DNA from 2 places in the Pseudonocardia sp. EC080619-01 genome. Region 1 is predicted to be linked to the other one. Evidence: riboswitches for the same ligand, from Rfam matches in the RefSeq annotation. Region 1 holds a riboswitch; the other holds the start of a gene.
The links. Region 1 has a riboswitch for guanidine ahead of AD017_RS11780 (multidrug efflux SMR transporter). Riboswitches for the same ligand answer to the same signal wherever they lie in the genome.
Positions count from the first base shown of each region.

Region 1 (4,400 bases):
GGCGTCCTCCTTCACCCGCGACGTCCGCCGGACCAGCCCGATCAGACCGACGGCACCGGCGCCGAACACGAACGCGCCGATCCCGAACGGGATCCCGACGATGTAGGACAGCACCACCCCGGGCAGCACCGCGTGCGACACGGCGTCGCCCATCAGCGACCAGCCGACGAGGGTCAGCCAGCAGGACAGCAGCGCGCCGACCGAGCCCGCCACGACCGCGACGAGCAGCGCACGCTGCATGAACCCGAACTGCAGCGGCTCCAGCACCCAGGCGATCATGTGGCGGAGAACCCGAACACGCGGCCCAGCACCCCGGGGGTGAGCACCTCGCCCGGCGGGCCGTCGGCCAGCAGCCGGTTGGCCAGCAGGACCGCCCGGTCGCACAGCCGCTCGACGCCGCCGATGTCGTGCGTCGACACGAGGACGGTGCGGCCGGCGTCGCGCAGCTCGTGCAGGACCGCCGTCATCGCCTCCTGCGTGCCGTGGTCGACACCGGCGAACGGCTCGTCGAGCAGCAGCAGCGGCGCGTCCTGGGCGATCGCCCTGGCGAGGAACACCCGCTTGCGCTGACCGCCCGACAGCCTGCCGATCTGCCGGTCGGCCAGGCCGGTCAGGCCGACCCGCTCCAGCGCGTCGGCGACGGCCGTCCGGTCGGCCGCCCGGGGCCTGCGACCGATCCCCATGCGGCCGTAGCGCCCGGTCATGACGACCTCGTGCGCGACGATCGGGAAGTCCCTGTCGATCGCCTCGGCCTGCGGCATGTACGCGATCGCGGCCGCCCGCCGGGCCGCGCGGACGTCACCGTCGCCGACCCGGACGGTGCCGGCGTGCGGCCGGACCAGCCCCATGACGGCGGAGAACAGTGTCGACTTGCCGGAGCCGTTGGTCCCCAGCAGCCCGCAGACGGTGCCGGCGCCGAGCCGGAGGTCGACGCCGTCGAGCGCGATGACCTCGCCGTAGCGCACCGACAGGCCGGTCACCTCCAGCACCGCGGCGGTCACGGCTGCGCCCCCGTCAGCCCGTCCGAGATCACCCGGGCGTCGTGCCGGAGCAGGTCGAGGTAGCTGGGTACCGGACCGCCCTCCTCGGACAGCGAGTCGACGTAGAGCGGGCCCGCCAGCCGGGCGCCGGTCTCGGCGGCGACCTGCCGCTGCGCGGAGTCGTTCACGGTGCTCTCGCAGAACACGGCGGGCACCGCGTCGTCCCGGACGACGGCGATCGTCGACGCGATCTGGTCCGGGGTGCCCTCGGCGTCGCTGTTCACCGGCCACAGGTAGGACTCCCGCAGCCCCATGTCCCGGGCCAGGTAGGAGAACGCGCCCTCACAGGTCACGAGCACCCGCTGGGCGTCGGGGAGTCGGCCCAGGTCGGCCCGGAGCTCCTCCCCGACCTGCCGGATCCGCTCGGCGTAGCCGGCCGCGTTGGCGGTGTAGACGTCGCGTCCCGCCGGGTCGAGCTCCACGAGCGCGTCGCGGATGTTCGCGACGTAGCGCTCGCCGGCCACCGGCGACATCCAGGCGTGCGGGTTCGGGCGGTCGCGGTACTCCCCCGCGGCGATCGGCAGCACGTCGACGCCGTCGCTCACGGTCGCCGACCGGGCCTCGGACCGGTCCACGAACTGCTCGAACCAGCGCTCCAGACCGAGCCCGTTGTCGAGCACCAGGTCCGCGTCCGCGCCGCGCACCAGGTCACCGGGGACCGGCTCGTAGTCGTGGATCTCCGCCCCGGGGCGGGTGATCGACTCGACCCGGACCCGGTCGCCGCCGACCTCGCGGGCCATGTCGGCGATCACGGTGAAGGTCGCCAGCACCACCGGACGCGGGTCGTCCGGGTCCGCGGGCTCCGGCCCCGCTCCGCACCCGGCGAGGACCAGCACGCAGGCCAGTACCACCCCAGATGTTCGCCAAGCCATAGACCGTGAGTTAGGCATGCCGAACATTATGCGGGAGGAATCACCGACGAGCAAGATCCGTGGTCGGACCGGTCACCATCGCTTGCCCGTCCCGCGCGACCGGGCAGACTGGGGTCCGGACCGCCGCACGGCGGGCTCCCCGGACGAGACGCGCCGTACCCGGATCGCCAAGACGACGCAGCTGTCCGGGAGGAGCGCTCGTCATGGCGTGGATCTATCTGGTCGTCTCCGGCCTGCTGGAGACGGTGTGGGCCGCGGCCCTGTCACAGAGCCGGGGCTTCAGCCGGCTGACGCCGTCGATCGTCTTCGGCGTGGCGCTGGTGCTGAGCATGGGCGGGCTGTCGCTGGCCCTGCGGGAACTGCCGGTCGGGACCGCGTACGCGATCTGGGTCGGCATCGGCGCGGTCGGCACGGCGGTCTACGGGATGGCCGCGCTGGGCGAGCCCGCGTCGACCGCGCGGCTGCTGTGCCTGGTGGCGATCGTCGGCGGCGTGGTCGGGCTGAAGCTCGCCCACTAGAACGACGACGGCGGGGCCGGTCCGGGTCTCCCCGGTCCGACCCCGCCGCCGCGCGGGGAGCCCCTTACTCGAAGGGTCCGTTCACCAGCAGCCCACCGACCGGGCCCTCGACGAACCGCGGGTCCGCCTGCGGGAACTCGGTGTCGGTGCCGTTGACGCCGTCCGGCCGGTTGCTCGACGAGAAACCGTCGAGCGCGTCGAAGAGGCCATAGGCGGCAGTGTCCGCCGTGGCTCCCACGGCGTCGACACCCTGGGTCGGGCTCTGGGTGCTGGGGTAGCCGTGCTCGTCGTCGCCGGTGTCGGCGGCGGCGAACCCTGCCAGCGGGAACGCCACGGCACCGAGGGCGCCCACGGCGACCAGGGTCCGGCGCATCCGGTTCTTCATCGAATCCGTCCTTCTGTGTGGGGAGCGGTCATCAACACGACGGCAGAGACCTGCCGTACACCCTAACGGCCCAGTGGCCGACAGGTGGTCACATGTTGTCGGCGCCGGCCTTGATCGCCTCACGGATGCGGTTGTACGTACCGCACCGGCAGATGTTGCGGATCTCGTCGAGGGCCTCGTCGTCGATCGAGAAGCCCTCGGCCTCGGCACGCCTGACCAGGGCGACAGCAGCCATGATCTGGCCGGGCTGGCAGTACCCGCACTGGGCGACGTCGTTGTCGACCCACGCCTGCTGCATCGGGTGCAGAGTGTCACCGTCGGCCAGACCCTCGATCGTGGTGATCTCGTCGCCCTCCTCGAGGGTGCCGATCGGGGTGGCACAGGGGTTGAAGGCCTTGCCGTTGACGTGGCTCGTGCAGGCCTTGCAGACGTTGATCCCGCATCCGTACTTCGGGCCGGTCACCCCGAGCACGTCGCGCAGGACCCACAGCAGCCGGACGTCGTCCTCGACGTCGACGGTGACCTTCTCACCGTTCAGCGTGAACGTGTGCGTGGACATGATTGATCTCCTCGTCGAGGCAGGTCAGCGGGCCAGCTCGCGACCGTTGGTCGGCGACGGCGGGATGGGCGGGATCGTCGGGTACGGCTCGAAGGGGAGCGGCTCCTTGTGCAGGATCGGGAACTCGGTAGGGACCGTCCCGGTGGCCCGCGCGTAGGCGCAGGCGATCGCGCCGCAGGTCGCCGCGACACCGAACTCACCGGCGCCACCGGGCTCGGGCGCCTCGGAGTCCTCGATGACGATGATGTTCATCTCGGGCGGGGTGTTCCACTGCCGGGTGTAGAAGTAGTTGTCCCAGCTCGCCTCGACGAAGTGCCCGTCCACCAGGTGCAGACCGGCGGTCAGCGTCATCGCGATGCCGTCGTTGATCCCGCCCATCATCTGTGCCTCGAACCCGCGCGGGTTGATGATCAGGCCGCCGTCGACGACGTAGGTCACCTTCGTGACACGCGGGCCGGTGCGGGCGGACCGGATCTCGCGGTTGACGGTCTCCGGGCGGCAGTCGAGCTCGACGACCGCGCAGGCGACGCCCTTGTACTCGACGTGCATGGCGATGCCCTGGGCGGTCCCCTCCGGCATCGACTTGCCCCAGTCCGCCTCCTCGGCAGCACGGTCGACGACGTTCTTCCACCGGGTGAGCTTCGTGAACGCCGACCGGAACTCGTACGGGTCCTTGCCCATCTTCGCCGCGACCTGGTCGACCATCAGCTCCCGTGCGGTCGCCGTGTCCGGCGAGTAGATGTTCCGCATGGAACAGGTGTTGAACCGCATGTCGACCTCGTTGAGCAGAGAGGTCGCCACCCCGACGTTGTACGGGTTGGTCTGGGTCGTGACGTAGATGCTCTCCGAGACGGTGAGGTTCCCCAGCGGGGCCTTGTTCGCCGCGGCGGTGATCGCCTCGGACAGCCCAGGGTTGATCTCGGTCGCGACACTGGTGTGGGCGATCTCGAAGCTGGAGACCGCATCTCCCGACACCTGGGCCCTGACCCGGCACGTCGCCATCGGGTGCGTGCGGCCCTGGCGGGA
Region 1 is NZ_CP012184.1:2,512,719-2,517,118, forward strand. Features, by position in the region: gene AD017_RS11765 (metal ABC transporter permease) at 1-279, opposite strand, end outside; gene AD017_RS11770 (metal ABC transporter ATP-binding protein) at 276-1,001, opposite strand; gene AD017_RS11775 (metal ABC transporter substrate-binding protein) at 998-1,891, opposite strand; guanidine-III (ykkC-III) riboswitch at 2,028-2,094, shown strand; gene AD017_RS11780 (multidrug efflux SMR transporter) at 2,116-2,430, shown strand; gene AD017_RS11785 (hypothetical protein) at 2,495-2,815, opposite strand; gene AD017_RS11790 ((2Fe-2S)-binding protein) at 2,904-3,374, opposite strand; gene AD017_RS11795 (molybdopterin cofactor-binding domain-containing protein) at 3,399-4,400, opposite strand, start outside.

Region 2 (4,400 bases), on a different replicon from region 1:
GAGCACGTTGGCGATCTTGTGAAACCAACACCTCTGCTCCCGCGTGGCCGGGAAGACCTCGCGCAGCGCGCCCCAGAACCCGAGCGCCCCGTCGCCGATCGCGAGTACCGGGGCCCGCATGCCGCGCCGTGCGCAGTCGCGCAGCAGGTCTGCCCACGACTCGGTCGACTCGCGGTAGCCGTCAGCGAGAGCGACGAGTTCCTTGCGACCGTCGGCGCGGACCCCGATCAGCACGAGCAGACACAGTTTGTGTTCTTCGAGGCGGATGTTGACGTGGATCCCGTCGGCCCACTGGTAGACGTAGTCCACTCCGGACAGGTCGCGGGCGGCGAAAGCGCGTTGCTCGGCCTTCCAGGTCTCGGTCAGCTTGGTGACTGTGGCCGCGGAGAGCCCGGCCGTGGAGCCGAGGAACTGCCCCAGCGCGGGTACGACGTCCCCCGAAGACAGGCCGTGCAGGTAGAGCAGCGGAAGCACCTCGGTGATCTTCGGGGTGCGCCGGCACCACGGCGGCAGGATCGCCGAGGAGAACCGGCGTCGCTGCCCGGTGTCGGGATCGATGCGCCGATCGTTCACCCGGGGTGCGCTCACCTCGACCGCTCCGGCCGAGGTGAGCACGTCGCGGGGCTGGTGGGAACCGTTGCGTACCACCAGCCGGCGACCGTGCTCGTCGCGCTCCCCGGCGTGGCGGGCGATGTAGCCGTCGACCTCAGCCTGCAACGCCTCGGCCAACATCCGGCGGGCGCCCTCGCGGACCAGTTCGTCGATCACGGCCGGGCGGTGCTCACGGCGGGACTCGTCGCCGCCATCGGGTTCGGGAACTACTGTGAGCACGGGTCGTACCCTTCCGGCCGGCGTTTGCGCGCCGGCCTTGCTTAAGGACCGTCAAGATCACCGGGAGGGTACGACCCCTCCCCGGCCATCCACAGGTCTCAAGCATTGCTCGCCGGTGAACCGCGATACGAAGTCGCCGAGTCGTTGTTCTGGCGGCGCCGTCGGTCCGTCGAGTTGACCAGCGTCGTCTTCGTCCGCGATGGTGCGCTGGCTTGACGGGTGGGGCGACTCGGGCCGCTGCCGCCGCTACGCGACAGCAGCTCTGGTCCAGTGCATCCTACTTCGGCTGCTCGGCGTCTACAGACGACGCCTCAGCCGTCGCTTCAGTGGTCGGAGTGGGGGCCTTGGTGAATTTCAGACCGACGATGCAGCTGATCAGGATGGTCAGCACGACGGCCTTGGCCGCGGTGAACTGCTCGCCGCCAGTCACCATGGCGTAGGCGACGGTGAGCACGGCGCCGATCCCGATCCAGACCGAGTACGCGACGCTGACCGGGATACGACTCATCGCAAGCGCCAATCCGATCATGCTCAGGGCCAGGAAGACCACGAAGACCACCGTCGGGGCCGGCCTGCTGAACCCATCGGACTGTCCGAGTGCGGTCGCCCAGACTGCCTCGAACACTGCGCTGACGACCAGGATGATCCAGCTCATCACGACACGACCTTGAGCGCGACGACGCTGCCGACCAGCCCGGCGAGCAGGATCGCCTTCATTGGTGTGGCCGTCTCCTTGCCGCGGAAGATCGCCCATCCGGCGGTCAACACGGCGCCGACGCCGACCCAGACCGCGTACGACGTACCGGTGGGCAGGCTCTGCATTGCCACGGCAAGACCGATCATGCTGAACACGAGCGCGACAGCGAAGACGATCGTCGGTTTGCGACGCTTGAATCCGTCCGAGGCCGACAGTGCTGTCGCCCATACCGCCTCGAGGACGCCGGACGCGATTAAGATGCCCCAAGCCATCATGAACTCCCTGAACCAGTCTTGTCGCTGCGCGGGTACTGGTTCACCTCGTCCGCAAGACTTCTCCAGCCTTCGCGGTAAAACGTAGCAAGTCAGAGTCGAGTAAGCGCTCCGTGGTGACCGAAGCCTCCAGCGTGTTCATGCGGCTGTGGCTGCGGCGGCGCTCGAGTTCGCCCGCGTCTGGCCCATGCGAGGCGCTGGATTCCGGCCGGAGCCGTAAGCGGACCGCTGCGAGGGTCGCCGTAACCGCAGTCACACCCGGGCGGTCCCGCGCGACGGGTTCCGGCCGACCGGCTAGTACTCCAGCCGTAGATCGTTGTGGATGTTCGGAGTCGTTCTGACGCTGGTAGTGGCTGGATCGGGAGTGCTGTTGGTGTCGTCGCCGCCATCGCGACCAGGCCCACGGGCAGGTCAGCTGGCGGGCTGGTTCGATGACGAGCCGGACGAGCAGGTGCCGGATCTCGTTGCAGGTCAACGTGATCAGACCTGGAGGACGTGGGTTGTAGCCGGTGTCAGCGGCGATGACGGCGAGCAGGGCATGAGCGAGCATGACCAGCAGCGTCCAGCGCTGCCAGGAGGTCCAGCGGCGCACCTGGTGCTCGTCGAGGCCGGTAAGTCCCTTGCCGGTCTGGAAGGCTTCCTCGATGACCCAGCGGCGTCCGGCGACGCGGACCAGTTCGCGCAGCGGCACCATCTCCGGGCTGTAGCAGCGGTAGAACGCCAGCTCCCCGGTGCGCCGGTGGCGGCGGATCAGCAGCGACCAACGCCGAGAGTCGAGGGGGTCGTCGCGCAGTGCGGGGTCGGTGTGGTCGATCCATGCCCACTCGTAGTGGCGCTCACCCTTGGCCCCCGCGCCGGCGGAGAGACGTTGCCAGGCTTGCCGGGGCTGCTCGGCGGCCAACCGGTCGGCGCGGATCGGGCCGGCCGCGGTCGGGATCCGGCGGTCACAACCGATGGCCAGCACGTAGCCGATCCCAGCGAGTTCGCACTCGGCGCGTAGGTCGGGGTCAGCGCCGTAGACCTCGTCCCCGGCGACCCAGCGGGCCGCGACACCGGCGCGCAGAGCCCGGGTCAGCATCCCGGCCGCGAGTGCGGGCTTGGTCGCGAACTCGATCTCGTCCGGCACCCCGGCCTGCTCGAGCCGCTCGGGATCCTCGGTCCAGCAGCGTGGCAGGTAGAGTTCGCGGTCGATCATGGCGTGGCCACGGGTGGCGGCGTAGACGAGGTAGACCGCGACCTGGGCGTTCTCGATCCGTCCGGCCGTGCCGGTGTACTGGCGCTGGACCCCGACCGTGGCTTTGCCCTTCTTCAGGTCGCCGGTCTCGTCGACCACCAGCACCGCGTCGGTGTCGGCGAGCCGTCCGGTGACGTAGTCGCGCAGGTCATCGCGGACGCCGTCGGTGTCCCACTTCGCTCGGCCCAGGAAGTACTGCATGCCGTGTGGATCGGTGTCGCCGGCGTGTTCGGCGATGCTCCAGCAGTTCTTGCGCGGCAGCTCCGCGAGCAGCCCGAACAAGAACCCGCGGGCCCGGCGGCGGGTCTCTACCCGAGGAAACCGCCCCGCGACCCGATCGAGGAGCCGGTCGGCCTCCGCAGACCACCAGTCGGGCTCTACCCTGTGGCTCACGGCCACCGCTTGATCTTCAGATGTCGACACAACGGACGAGGATCACGCGGTGGCCGTCCCACGTCTGGGACCGCCACGCCGCAAGATCACGACTTACGGCTGGAGTACTAGCCACCTGCCTGCTTGGCGTAACGATCGAGGATGGGCCGGGATTCTCAACTGAGGTTCCCCCGCTTTGGCGGAGTGTCTGAAGACTGGTTCGATCTTGAGGGCCAGGAAGGAAGGCACTGGTGGCTGCACCGAAGAAGTACCCCGATGAGCTGCGGGAACGCGCGGTTCGGCTGTATCGGGAGTCCGACCCTCGCCCGACGTTCCGTGGGCTCGCCGAGCAGCTCGGGGTGCATCACGAGGCCCTGTGCAACTGGGTGCGGCAGGCCGAGGCCGACGACGGCGAACGTGACGACCGGCCGAGCACCGACATGGTCGGTGAGAACCGCCGGCTCGCGCGCGAGAACGCCGAGCTGCGGCGGGTCAACGAGGTCCTGCGCGCGGCGAGCGCCTATTTCGCCAGCGAGATCGGCCTGACCCGGAGGTGGTCATGAGCTTCGTCGACGCCCATGACTTCCCCGCCGGTCTCGTACTGCGGGTCCTCGGCGTGCCGGTCTCGACCTACTACGACTGGCGCGCCCGCCGCGCCGCCCCGCCGCAGCGTGAGCTCGACGACGCCGTGCTGCTCGAGCAGATCGTGAAGATCCGCTCGGTCAACGAGTTCGCCACCACCTACGGCTCCCCGCGGGTGTGGCTGGAGCTACGCCGCCAGGGCGTGCACGTGGGCCGCAAGCGGGTCGAGCGGATCATGCGCACCCACGGGCTGCAGGGCGCGCACCTGCGCCGCGGCTGGAGACACGGCTCCACCCGCCAGAACCCGTCACATCGCCCGGCGCCGGACCTGCTCGAACGCGACTTCACCGCGACCGCGCCGAACCGCGTCTGGGTCGCCGATCTGACCCGGATCGTCACCGGTGAGGGAGTG
Region 2 is NZ_CP012186.1:105,223-109,622, reverse strand. Features, by position in the region: partial or broken gene AD017_RS32670 (IS256 family transposase) at 1-831, opposite strand, end outside; gene AD017_RS32665 (multidrug efflux SMR transporter) at 1,109-1,486, opposite strand; gene AD017_RS32660 (multidrug efflux SMR transporter) at 1,486-1,800, opposite strand; guanidine-III (ykkC-III) riboswitch at 1,810-1,876, opposite strand; partial or broken gene AD017_RS32655 (IS701 family transposase) at 2,138-3,427, opposite strand; gene AD017_RS32650 (transposase) at 3,658-3,969, shown strand; gene AD017_RS32645 (IS3 family transposase) at 3,966-4,400, shown strand, end outside.
Region 2: another riboswitch for guanidine. It lies ahead of AD017_RS32660 (multidrug efflux SMR transporter); the one in region 1 lies ahead of AD017_RS11780 (multidrug efflux SMR transporter).